Regions from separate parts of the Virgibacillus proomii genome, predicted to be linked through region 2. Evidence: riboswitches for the same ligand, from Rfam matches in the RefSeq annotation. Region 2 holds a riboswitch; each other region holds the start of a gene.
The links. Region 2 has a riboswitch for thiamine pyrophosphate ahead of BN1066_RS12165 (thiamine phosphate synthase). Riboswitches for the same ligand answer to the same signal wherever they lie in the genome.

Region 1 (3,214 bases), 150 kb from region 2:
TCGGGATTGTCGAAGAAGTAGGAGATTCTGTTAAAAACTTCAACGTTGGCGATCGAGTTATTATTTCCTGTATTACATCATGCGGTACTTGTGACTATTGTAAAAAGCAAATGTACTCACATTGTGAGAATGGCGGCTGGATTTTGGGTCATTTAATTGATGGTACACAAGCGGAATATGTTCGCATTCCATATGGTGATACGAGTTTATACCATATGCCTGAGGGTGTTGAGGATGAAGCGTTAGTAATGTTAAGTGATATTGTTCCAACTGGATTTGAAATCGGCGTTCTTAAAGGAAAAGTAAAACCTGGTGATACAATTGCAATTGTTGGGGCAGGGCCAGTTGGTTTATCAGCACTGTTAGGAGCACAATTTTATTCTCCTTCCGAAATAATTATGATTGACCTTGATGACAATCGTTTAGCTGTAGCTAAAGAGTTTGGTGCAACAAAAACGATTAACAGTTCAGATGGAAACGTAATTGAAAAAGTAATGGAGTACACGAATCAAGTAGGAGTAGACGTGGCGATGGAGGCAGTAGGTATCCCTGTAACATTTGATATCTGTCAACATATTGTAGCACCGGGTGGCCATATTGCAAACATGGGTGTACACGGAGTGAAAGTGGATTTAAGCCTTGAAAAGCTATGGATTCATAATATTACCCTTACAACAGGTCTTGTAGATACAAATTCCACGCCGATGTTACTAAAAACCGTAAAATCCGGAAAGATTCAACCTGAGAAATTAGTGACTCACCGTTTTAAACTTAATGAAATTATGAAAGCTTATGAAGTATTTGAAAATGCTGCTAAAGAAAAAGCATTAAAAGTAATCCTTGAAGCAGATTAATTAGTTAAATAACAAACGCTATTAAAAATTCAAGATTCATTTTAAAACTAAATATTAGGATGAAGCATGAATTTTATTCTTTTCGTTTTTATTGAACATTAAGTTAAGCACTTCACATTTATACTGCATAACAATAAAAATCTAGACAAAACAAAAAAGAATCCTATATAAATTCAAAGTCAATGAATACCCCATGGATAATTCACACTCCATGGGATTTTTCTTAAAAAGCCTGTCTATTTTGTAATAAATACGAGTTCTTACCCACTATTATTAAGTGTTTTTTTTCACGTCAAGCAAGAAAAACATTTTCCGAACAGTGTAATTCACTAGTTTTAAACCACTTAATTATTCCTTCAAATTAATAATTTTCGGATAATATGGTTGACTTTAGTTATCATTATGTTATGCTTCAATTGTAGTTAGCAATATTTCTGCTAGGGGAGCCTTCAGTGGCTGAGACAAAGACCCTTAGAACCTGATCTGGTTAGCACCAGCGGAGGGAAGTGGAAAACTGCTTAAGGATACTATCTATCTATGTGTTTACATATAAATTCTATATCTATGTTCACAGATTGATTGCCTTATTAAGCTTATCCCTTTCCTCCTCGATCAAGTTCAAAAACATATGAATGAGGAGGAATTTTTTATGCCATTTACAGACACATTACGTGAAGCAACTACAGACAGCTGGAAACAAAGTGTAAATCATCCATTTGTTAAAGGAATAGCACAAGGTGATTTACCATTGGATATTTTTAAATATTATATTCTTCAAGACATTTACTATTTAAAACATTTCGGAAAAGTACATGCGTTAGCTGCCACTCAAGCAGAGGATTTCCAAGTAACTGCTATGCTGCTAGAAAAAGCAAAGGGTACTGCACAAGCAGAGTTAACTGTTCATAAGCAGCATGCAGAAATATTGAACATTACTGATGAGGATATGGAAAATTTTAAACCGGCTCCAACAGCGTATGCTTATACAGCGCATCTTTACCGAGCTTCACTCTCCGGCAATCTTGGACAAACGATTGCCGCTCTTCTGCCGTGTTACTGGCTATATGCAGATATTGGCAAAACATATCAAGATGCTGATCCTTCTGAAAAAATTTATAAAAATTGGATTGATACCTATTCTAGTGAATGGTTCCATAAGTCTACGAAAGAACAAATTGATCTATTAAATCAAATCGCTGCTAACTCTAGCGAAAAGGAAAAAGCTAAGATGAAGGAACAATTTATTATCGCCAAGGAATATGAGCTTGCATTTTGGGAAATGGCGTATACCAAAGAAGATTGGTTTTCTAATCGCCAATCGCATCATAGCATAGTACAACGGCATAATGAATAAAAGCTAAAAGCGCGTCCTTATGACGTCCCAAGCTAAAACGAATCACTTGGGACGTTCTTTTAATTTTATTATTTCCTCGATATCCAAATACGTAACTTCTACAATTAATTGAACACCAATGCCCTTCTCGTGCAAACTTTTCCTTCCTTTCTCATAGGAAATAGGTAGCTCCACACTTCCTCTGCATGCTGTATCCCATTTTTACATAGTAAGCTACAGTGCGTGGATTGAAATATTCGTAAGCTTGTAGATTGTACTGACTCATTCTCCCTTGACTTTTATGCATTATTGTCTCAACTTCCATAAGTTCTGTTGCGACATTTACTTTTTCCGCTTTCTCGTTTGAATTAAAATACTATTTTAGAAGTCTCTATGATAAGGATAATAAGTCTATCCTCATCATCTCAGTTTGAGTACTGATATATATTCTATAAAAAGCACAATTAAAACACCTGTGATCCTCTACTAGAATTAAGCAAGGTATCACAAGTGTAATCTCACTAATATTAAATTCATCTTAACTTTCCCTATTGTCAGCACTGGTACATCATGTATTCTAAATTTAAAAGCATGAGAATTTCAATCATCCTTCCCTTAAACATTTAAACTGAATACAAGCAAAATAACGAATTCATTCTTATTCCAGATTGACAACTACAGTTACTGTTTTAACCAATTCTTGAATTGCATACGCAGGACCCTCTTTCCCATTTCCGCTTTCCTTCACACCACCATACGGCATCTGGTCAGCACGATAACAACAGGTGTCATTAATTACAACTCCTCCAACATCGAGTAAATATGGAATCTGATAAGACAAATTTAAATCAGATGTATAAATACCAGCTTGCAAGCCGTATTTGGAATGGTTAACTAAATCAATGGCTTCTTCTAATCTGTGATATGGAATAATGGTGACAACAGGACCGAAAATTTCTTCATCTACTATCTTCATACCAGTTTCTGCATTGGTAATGACAGTAGGATAAAATACACTTCCAACGCG
Region 2 (3,214 bases):
TAGGACGAATGTTGCTTTCGCTTTTTGAATCGTTACTACATGACAGTTTTCTATAACCCCACCCCCTAATTGAAGGGCTGCTTGTTTAAACGCTTCACACACTCGTGTAGATTCTACATGCCCATCCTCTTTTATATACAATGCTCCTACCACTTTAGACGGTAACGACAGAAACTTCTCTTTTAATTCTGCTCTTTCAAGCCATTCTAATTCAGAAAAGGCTAGTTGTTTTTCCAAGAGCTTTTGAGCTTCACTTTCTTCAAAGCTACTTCTAGCATACCAAAAGAGGTAAGTTGTATATCGATGGAAGTAAGCTTATACAATTCCTGCCTTAAACTTTTATATAAATCTCTGCTTTCCTTACAAAAGCGATAAAACTCCCCAGAACGTTTATTTTCTGTGTGAACACCAAGCATACCTGCAGCGGCCCGAGTTGCTTGGTGACCACTTTCTCCTTTCTCCATAACCGTTGCAGATACGCCATTTTTATTTAAATAATAGGAAATACTATGTCCAATTACCCCTCCGCCAACAATAAGTACTTCATGATGATTGTTCACTTTTACTAACCACCTCTCTTAGTATCTTCACAGCTTCTAGTGGATTTTCTTGAGAAAAAACAGCTGACATAACAGCTATTCCATCAGTATTCACTTGTGCTAGTTCTTCAATTTTTGTTACATTAATGCCGCCAATTGCTATAACCGGAAGATAAACAGAGGAAATAATTTTTTCTAATTGCTTTATTCCTCTAGGCTCCATTCCTTTTTTACTAGCAGTAGCATAAACATGCCCATACATGACATAATCTGCACCATTTTGCCCTGCCTCCACAGCTTTTGGTAAAGTATGAACAGAAACACCTATCGTTAATGATGGAAATAGTTGTTTAATTTTATTTACAGGCAAGCTGTTTTCCGGTAAATGGAGCCTGTTTACACCTGTTATGGCACAAATTACAGCATGTTCATGGATACAGAGACGGTCCTTAGGCACTCCGGCAGCTAATAAACGATTCACAAACGCTAAGTACGCTCGCGGCGATTTCTGCTTTTCTCTTAAAATAATAAAATTAACATAAGGAGCGATAGCTTGCACCGTTTTTATTAACTCCGCTTCTGCCATTTTTCCATCAGTAACTGCAATTAGTTTCATACTACACCTCAGTGTTTTTCTTATACGATAAAGCCTAAAGTTTTATACTTTCCTGTAGTAAAATAAAAATGCCGCTTTCTCCGGTTTAGGAAAAAGCGACATACATAGTCATAGATTCAAAGACTAATTTAAAGATACTAGTCAACTGTCACTTTCCTCCGCTGGTACTTCATCCAGATCAGGTTCAAAGAGTCCCAACGTCATACGTTGATCTCAGCCATTATCCAATGGCACCCCTAGTGAAAATATATTATTATTAAATATTTTAGAATATTACTTACCCATACTTTACATGATTATAAGTGATATGTAAAGTCATTGCTATTATCGTAATTTTTCACTAAAAAGTCTGGCTATGAGAATTGCAATTTATTAGCCGACTTTACTTATACAGTGAAGCTAGAACGCTCATAATATAAACATTTCCCATAGAAGGTTATTTATAAAAGTCGGTAAGAAGCGCGAACGAAATTCTTCGTACATTAGAATGTATAAAATTTTAGCGTGAAGTTCATTCAACGTATTTAAAAATTTTTAAGTTCAAGTATAAGTGCAGCTCCCACGTGGGAATGGGTCTTGAGGAAGCTATATGAGTGCTCATATAACTAAATTAATAAAAGCTCTTCTACTAAAAGCGCCCACGTTCTGTAGGAAATGAAGCAGTCAATACACAAGCCCGCTATCCAAAACTGCGCCGTCTCGAACTTCAACTAAATAGAAGATGCTCGTGTCGACTTTGCAACATAGATGCTTGAGACCTTTGTCGACCTTGTCCCCTTTTATCCTCCTTTTTGAACACCCTTTAAAACTGTTTTCTAAGTAAAGGTTTGTTATACTAATTTCATAATGATCTTTAAGGGGGATGAACATGAGTCAAACTTTAGTTGAACAATTTGCATTTAACCGAAATATGCTATTAATGGAAATGGATAAACTGGATGAATCTCTCATCGATGTACAGCTAGAAGGATTAAATAACACCATCCGCTGGCAAATCGGACATATTTTAACCGTTGCTGAACAATTTTTATTCGGATTTCCTAATCAGTCAGCTCATTTACCGGAAAACTATGTTTCCCTATTTGGAAATGGAACAAAACCAGCTGATTGGCCAGAGGAAGTACCAAGTCTAGCTGAACTAAAAGATCAACTCAAAGACCAACTAAGACGGGTTATGGACTTACAGCCTGATTACTTTGCTACAAAATTGGAGAAGCCGTTTTTAGGGCAGGAAACGATTGGCGGTCTAGCAAAAGTAGCTGTTTTTCATGAAGCAAATCACAGTGGTCAATTACATACAATGAGACTGATTGCAGGATCAAAAGCGCAAGCGCTTAGCTAGTAACGTTGTACCAACGGCAGAGCTTCTGACGGGATAAAGGAACTTCATTCAAGGAGTGCTTTTCTCCTTGAATGTTAGTACCGCAAGGGTATGACCTAAAGGCCTTTGAACGAATCGGGGATTTAGGAGCCGTTTTTCTCATCATGTTCGCAACATCATTTGCATATTTTTGAATTGAGAAAAGTACGGATCCTTACATCCGGGATAAAGGGAAACTTCATTCAAGGAGTGCTTTTCTCCTTGAATGTTAGTACCGCAAGGGTATGACCTAAAGGCCTTTGAGCGAATCGGGGGTTTAGGAGCCGTTTTTCTCATCATGTTCTTAATATCATTTGCACATTTTTGAATTGAGAAAAGTACGGATCCTTACATCCGGGATAAAAGCAACATGCCCCTACAACAGGGGAATGCTGACACAACATTCTTAGGGAAATGTTTACACATGCTTTTTCCTTAAAAATTGCTTTCGTATTTTTTTCCATATTATCCAGTAGTTGACCATTGATTTCTTTTCGTTCTTCTTCCGTTAGTAACCGTTTTTCTTTTTCTACATATGCTAACTGCCAGTTTCCTAACTGAAGTCCAAATTTTACAATTTTAACGTAAGGAACTTGAAAAAAGTTTTTCACCAAAGAATATCTTTAAATCTTCTTCCATAAAACCCAGTAAATAAGCTGACTGTGATTGATCACCATTCATCTTAAAGGGAGATCCTTC
Region 3 (3,214 bases), 440 kb from region 2:
ACTACGCTTTTGCTAAAGAATTGGCGACAAGCCAAGTTTTACTAATTTAAATACCTCCTTATATGCTGACTTTACGTTTAAGCGAGCGGTATGAAGATAATAATAATAAAAAAGGAGGATTCGATGAGATGAAAAGATAAGGAATCGTTTATTAATCATTAAATTAAATCGGAAGTTATTTTTGCGGAACTGGAACAAGAATTGATTAGAATCATTTGTAATTAAATGATTGATCAATTGTATATGGTAGATGTAAATAATTTCTTATTCTCATATATAGTTGCATTGTTTGTTTTTACTTCTCTATTTGATGGTAAGCACCTCCCATTAAAATAGCTAAGAGCTTTTTCTTACTCAAAGACGAATAAATAGCTATTACAGTCTCAAATCTAACTTCAAGATTAAAAGCTGGAAATACAATCGAATCCTACGTTTGTTTTTTAAAATATGAGGCTTGAATAACTATATTATCTACTTTCCCCTTACTTATTTTTCTCATCTACAGTGACGTTCAAAAGGGAGGGATTCGACTACGTAAAATTCCAAATGGTCATTTCTTGTGCTCATCTAGATTCAACGGCATCTATACGCACCTTAAGCATGGTCTCTTCGAATTTTACAATCCCTTCTTTAGACACTCAGTTATCGTTTACTAATTATCGATATCTATCATTTCAAATGACAAATGTGACTGGTTTTGTTATCCTTAGATTACTAGCTTATGCTAGTTTCAATTGAATAGCTGTTTTAGTGCGTGTTTAAAAAGGAGGATAAGTAGGATCAAGGTTAGCTCATTTGGCAACATCCTTGTTGCACGCTGACACTAGCACATCCTATCTAGCCGAAGTTCGAGGCGATGTAGTTTGGATAGTGGAGCTTGTACAGGAAGTACACTTCTACGTTATCGACGTGATCGCTTTTAGTAGAAGATCTTTTATTAGATACATGATTACTAGTATGCTTCCTCGAGTGTCACTCCTGCGCAGGAAAAGTGTTTTCTTTTCCAAGGAGCACAGTTAATAAAGAAAACTTGGCTAGCGATAAAGAGAGCGTAGACGATAGCCTAGTTGCACGTAACTTAGAACTTAAAAATTTTTGACTACGTTGAATGAACTTCAACGCTAAAATGTTATACGTTCTAATGTGCGAAGAAATTGAATGCGTTCTTATTACCGAACTTTTTGAACATGCTTTTAGAACTACTAGGGGGGCCCTATAGGGGCTGAGAAGAAGCAACTAGCTTCTGACTCTTATCGACCTGATCTGGTTAGCACCAGCGGAGGGAAGTAGTAGACATACGTCTTTCTATTTTCATAAATCCAAAGTCAGGTCCTTGCTAGACCTGGCTTTTTTGTCTTCAGGAAGTATTTTTACTACAGGATTGATTTTGAGGTTTTTTAGCAGGTATAAGATTAGCCAAGCTATTACCTACAACTATTTTTTAGGTTAGCTTTCATTTAATTTACCCTCCAAATCATCCACCTTTCCTCTAACCCAAATCTATGACGGAAGGGAGGCTACTATGAAAAAGATCTACCTACTAACATTAATGGCTGTTTTTGTAGCAATTGGCACACTGGGAGCGCAGTTTTTCTGGTTTCCAGCTGGAATTGCAAAAGCATATCCTGTTCAGCATGCCGTTAATGTAATGGCAGCAATTACATTAGGCCCAGGACCTGCTGTAGTAATAGCTTTTATGATTGGGTTATTACGTAATATGCTTGGACTGGGAACGATTCTTGCATTTCCCGGTGCTGTGATTGGCGCTTGGTTAGCAGGAATGCTGTATCACTGGTTTGGGAAGAAAATATGGGCTATAGTCGGTGAAAGCTTTGGTACAGGAATAATCGGCGCTTTGACCGCAGTACCACTTGCCAACCTGTTTATGGATAGTAGTGCCGGCGCGCTATTCTTTATACCGTCGTTTTTAGTAAGTAGTGTCACCGGTGCCTTTATTGGCTGGCTTGTTCTTTTACGCGTCAAACCAGAGAACATGATTCGATTACAAGGAAACTACTAGGGGCGCAATCGTTGCTGAGATAAGGTCGTATCCTTTGTCCCTTTGAACCTGATCTGGGTAATTCCAGCGAAGGAAAGTAGTGAAGATGAGTTTTTCTCTATTCCATCACCCCTTTAGTAGCTTCCAAATTAATTAAGGGGGCTATATATAATCATGTTTACAAATAAGTTACGCGAAGAAAATGATGATATCTTTCAAATGATCTTTCACCATCCATTTGTTCAAGGCATTGGCATTGGTGAAATTTCTCATCAATCACTTGCTCATTATGTTAAAGGTGACTTTGAATACTTGAATGCATTTATGAGAATCTATGGGATTGCTATAGCTAAATCAAAAAGACGTGAGGATATCAGCTATTTTTTTAATCGTATTTACTTCATATTAAATGATGAAGCACATCCTCACCATAACTTTTGTAATTATCTTGGTTTGAAATATGTAGATTTGCAAGGCTATTCCCTTCCACCTACTGCTGATCATTATGTAAAACATATGTTGTACCATGCTCAGTTAGGGACTTCTGGTGAATTACTCGGTGTGCTGCTTCCTTGTCCATGGACCTATTTTGAAATAGGACAAGAGCTTATGAAGCAGTATAAGCCTACGAGTAATCATCCATTTTATGAGTGGATTACGTTTTACGCAAGCCCATCATCTGAAACAATGACAGCTAACATGCGAAATCGACTGGATCAACTGGCTGAAAAAGCCTCTAATGAGGAACTAAATAAAATTAGCGAGGCATTTCGCAAAAGCTGCCAATTAGAATTCAAGTTTTGGGAAATGGCTTATAGATGTGAAGAATGGCCAGGTAAATAAGGGAACCTATGCAGGAATTCTCACTTTTTGCTACAATTCGAAGCTGAAGTGTCGTTATGGAGACCTCGTTGTTACGTGTGAGTTTTGCATACTTGAGGTAAATTAATTACTTTCCTAAATAAAGAAAGGCGGGATTCCAATGAAACAACCCCCATGTGCGTTAACAATAGCAGGAACTGATCCGAGTGGTGGAGCAGGAATACAAGCAGATTTGAAAACATTCCAGGAATTAGCTGTATATGGAATGTCCGTGATTACATCTATAGTAGCGCAAAACACTACTGGTGTCCAAAATGTTCATCATATACCAATTGAAATGCTAAAAGATCAATTGGAGTCTGTTTTTTCAGATATGCCTGTTCACAGTGTCAA
Region 4 (3,214 bases), 590 kb from region 2:
AATATAAAGTGAATCTTCAATCAGTGGAGCTTTTTTTATCCCCCACTGATTGTTAGAATGAACTGAATCGGGCATTTAGGTGCCGTTTTCTCACACTTAGAACCTGTTATATTAACTCACATCTTGAAGTGGGAGGCTTACGGCACCTTACATGCGGGATAAAGTGAAACTTCCATGAGTCAGGGTTTTCTTTATCACCCACTCATGGTTAGTTGAACGAATCGGGCATTTAGGTGCCGTTCTCTCACACTTAGAACCTGTTATATTAACTCACATCTTGAAGTGGGAGGCTTACGGCACCTTACATGCGGGATAAAGTGAAACTTCCATGAGTCAAGGTTTTCTTCATCACCCACTGATTGTTAGAATGAACTGAATCGGACATTTTGGTGCCGTTTTCTCACACTTAGAACCTGTTATATTAACTCACATCTTGAAGTGGGAGGCTTACGGCACCTTACATGCGGGATAAAGTGAAACTTCCATGAGTGGGGGTTTTACTTTCATCACCCACTCATGGTTAGTTGAACGAATCGGGCATTTAGGTGCCGTTTTCTCACACTTAGAACCTGTTATATTAACTCACATCTTGAAGTGGGAGGCTTACGGCACCTTACATGCGGGATAAAAAGAAATCTGGATTGAATTTTCACCTATTTCTTACTATACTATTCTTTTTATTTACAATTTAGCATTATTCCTCTATTCTAATATATAGAATAAAGTGAAACTTCATTCCGGGAATGCTTTTCTCCCTGAATGTTAGTACCTTAATGGTATAACCTAAAGCCCTTTGAACAAATTAGGCATTTAGACGCCGTTATTCCTCACGTTTATTTATTAGACTGACTCGACATGTGAGGAATCTACAACACCAAAAACTGCATATAGTATTTAGTTGGCACTAGGGGAGCTATGTATATGGCTGAGAAGAGATACTCTGACCCTTATAACCCGATCTGGATAATACTAGCGTGGGGAAGTGCAGTCGACGAACATATAAATTAACAGAAACTTTTCTGCTTAATAGAGCAAAGACTGCATTCCTGGCGAGTGCAGTCTTTTTATATGCATTTTTTAAAACAAGGAGGAAAAAACAATGAGTAATCAACCAACAACTTGCCATCAAAGCAGAATTGCAGGATGTGATTTTGCTATTTACCCAATGACAGACCAATTTGTCGATGTCATCACCAGTGCACTACAAGAAATAGATTCATCAAAAGTTTGGATGAAAACAACGGATGTAGGAACCTGTGTTAGAGGGAGGATTTCACATGTATTTGATGTAACAAAAGCACTGTTTTTGCACACGGCAAGTACGAATCATCATGTCGTATTTAGTGGTACTTATTCATTAGGCTGTCCTGGTGATTCCGATGGTGATGTTTTCTTAGCAGAAGATGATCATCGATTAAATAGGCAGCGAAGTAACGAAATTCAGCAGGAAGTAGCAGGGAAATTTTCTCTTTATCCATTAGGTGGTGGAAATTATATGGATATGATTTATCAGCAAATTAACGTGATGAAACAGAAGGCTATCGACGTATCATCCATTCACTATGCTACACGTATTGACGGAGAAGGAAAAGATGTATTTGAAGGACTGGAGCAAGTATTTACTAACATGGAAAAGTGCGGTTCATCTCATACGGTGATGACTGTCACGATCTCAGCTAATAGCCCTTCTAAAAAGGATGTGAACTAATTTGAACCGCTGGCGCTTAAAAGAAATTATTGTCATGGCTGTTTTATCTGTTGTATTTGGGATTGTTTATTTAGCTTTCCTTCCTGTAGGAAAGCTACTCGTAACCTTCATGGGACCAATTGGTTATGATCTTATTTTTGGAATATGGTTTATCGTCTCCATTATTGCAGCTTATATCCTGCGTAAACCAGGGGCAGCATTTCTCTCCGAAACCATTGCCGCTACTGTTGAAATGATGTTAGGTAATGCGATGGGACCGATCATTATCGTTACAGGCATGATCCAAGGATTGGGGGCAGAAGCAGCCTTTGCAGTTACACGATATAGGCGATATTCACTATGGGTATTAATGCTTGCAGGAGTCGGCGCTGCTATCTTCAGTTTCATCTGGGGATATTTCCGCAGCGGTTATGTCGCCTTAAGCACCCCCTATATTATGAGCATGCTCGTAATAAGAATGATTAGTGGAGCGATTATTTCTGGAATACTTGGGAAAGCAATTAGTGATTCTTTAGCTAAAACAGGGGTGCTCTCGAGCTTTGCCCTTGGTAAACATATGCGTAAAGAGAGGTCCGTTTCATGATTCAAGTCAACCAACTTTCTCTTTGGTTTGATAGAGTAGAAAATCCAGTTCTCGACAAGATCAGCTTTCAATTAAATCAAGGTGAAACAATGCTCTTACTGGGACCCAGCGGCTCTGGAAAAAGTACATTAACTTTTTGTTTAAACGGCATCTATCCCCGCGAATTAGATGGAAAAATGGAAGGAAGTGTGCAAGTTTCAGGTCAATCGGTGAATGACACACCTCCCGGAGAAATTAGTAAACAGGTTGGGGTCGTATTCCAAGATCCAGAGAGTCAATTTTGTATGCTTACAGTCGAAGATGAAATTGCCTTCGGGCTCGAAAATATTCATACACCACAAGTAGAAATGGAACAGAAAATAACGGAAGTATTACAACTTGTAAATTTGTCGCGATACAGAAAAGCTGCGATTCACTCGCTTTCCGGTGGGCAAAAACAAAAAGTTGCCTTAGCTTGTGTACTAGCTCTTCAACCTGACTTTTTAATCCTAGATGAGCCTACTGCGAATTTGGATCCATTAGCAAAACAAGATTTTATTAAAACAATGAAACATATTCAACAGGAAAAAAATATCAGTTTAATGGTTATCGAACATCAGTTGGAAGGTTGGGTAGCCTTTATTGAACGAGCTTATATTCTTTCAAAAGATGGTCGATGTATGTATGATGGTTCGCTAATGGAAGCAATGAAACACAAGCAGCAACAAATTCAAAGCCAAGGAATTTCACTTCCGCCTGTAACCGAGCTTGTACTAGAGGCTGCTAGTCATCAGCAAGCAACCTATACAAGGCTGCCACTAACGAATGAGGATTTTTTAGCAAACGTATCTTATTTAGATCGTTACTATTTAGAAAGAAAAATGTTCCTCGACGTACCAAACGAAAAAATAATTCTGGCCAGTTCTAATCTATATTTAAGCAAA

Region 1: linked by a shared signal. The riboswitch ahead of tenA (thiaminase II) and the one ahead of BN1066_RS12165 (thiamine phosphate synthase) in region 2 are both predicted to bind thiamine pyrophosphate.
Region 3: linked by a shared signal. The riboswitch ahead of thiW (energy coupling factor transporter S component ThiW) and the one ahead of BN1066_RS12165 (thiamine phosphate synthase) in region 2 are both predicted to bind thiamine pyrophosphate.
Region 4: linked by a shared signal. The riboswitch ahead of BN1066_RS09675 (YkoF family thiamine/hydroxymethylpyrimidine-binding protein) and the one ahead of BN1066_RS12165 (thiamine phosphate synthase) in region 2 are both predicted to bind thiamine pyrophosphate.

The regions. Positions count from the first base shown of each region.
Region 1 is NZ_FUFN01000010.1:783,416-786,629, reverse strand. It holds gene BN1066_RS11500 (zinc-dependent alcohol dehydrogenase family protein) at 1-854, shown strand, start outside; TPP riboswitch at 1,284-1,376, shown strand; gene tenA (thiaminase II) at 1,504-2,208, shown strand; gene BN1066_RS11490 (aldehyde dehydrogenase family protein) at 2,846-3,214, opposite strand, start outside.
Region 2 is NZ_FUFN01000010.1:936,917-940,130, reverse strand. It holds partial or broken gene thiO (glycine oxidase ThiO) at 1-560, opposite strand, end outside; gene BN1066_RS12165 (thiamine phosphate synthase) at 544-1,155, opposite strand; TPP riboswitch at 1,292-1,403, opposite strand; gene BN1066_RS12160 (DinB family protein) at 2,024-2,497, shown strand; gene BN1066_RS12155 (hypothetical protein) at 2,812-3,126, opposite strand.
Region 3 is NZ_FUFN01000010.1:493,125-496,338, reverse strand. It holds TPP riboswitch at 1,195-1,302, shown strand; gene thiW (energy coupling factor transporter S component ThiW) at 1,523-2,020, shown strand; TPP riboswitch at 2,009-2,112, shown strand; gene tenA (thiaminase II) at 2,171-2,842, shown strand; gene thiD (bifunctional hydroxymethylpyrimidine kinase/phosphomethylpyrimidine kinase) at 2,982-3,214, shown strand, end outside.
Region 4 is NZ_FUFN01000010.1:344,910-348,123, reverse strand. It holds TPP riboswitch at 897-998, shown strand; gene BN1066_RS09675 (YkoF family thiamine/hydroxymethylpyrimidine-binding protein) at 1,100-1,708, shown strand; gene BN1066_RS09670 (ECF transporter S component) at 1,710-2,291, shown strand; gene BN1066_RS09665 (ABC transporter ATP-binding protein) at 2,288-3,214, shown strand, end outside.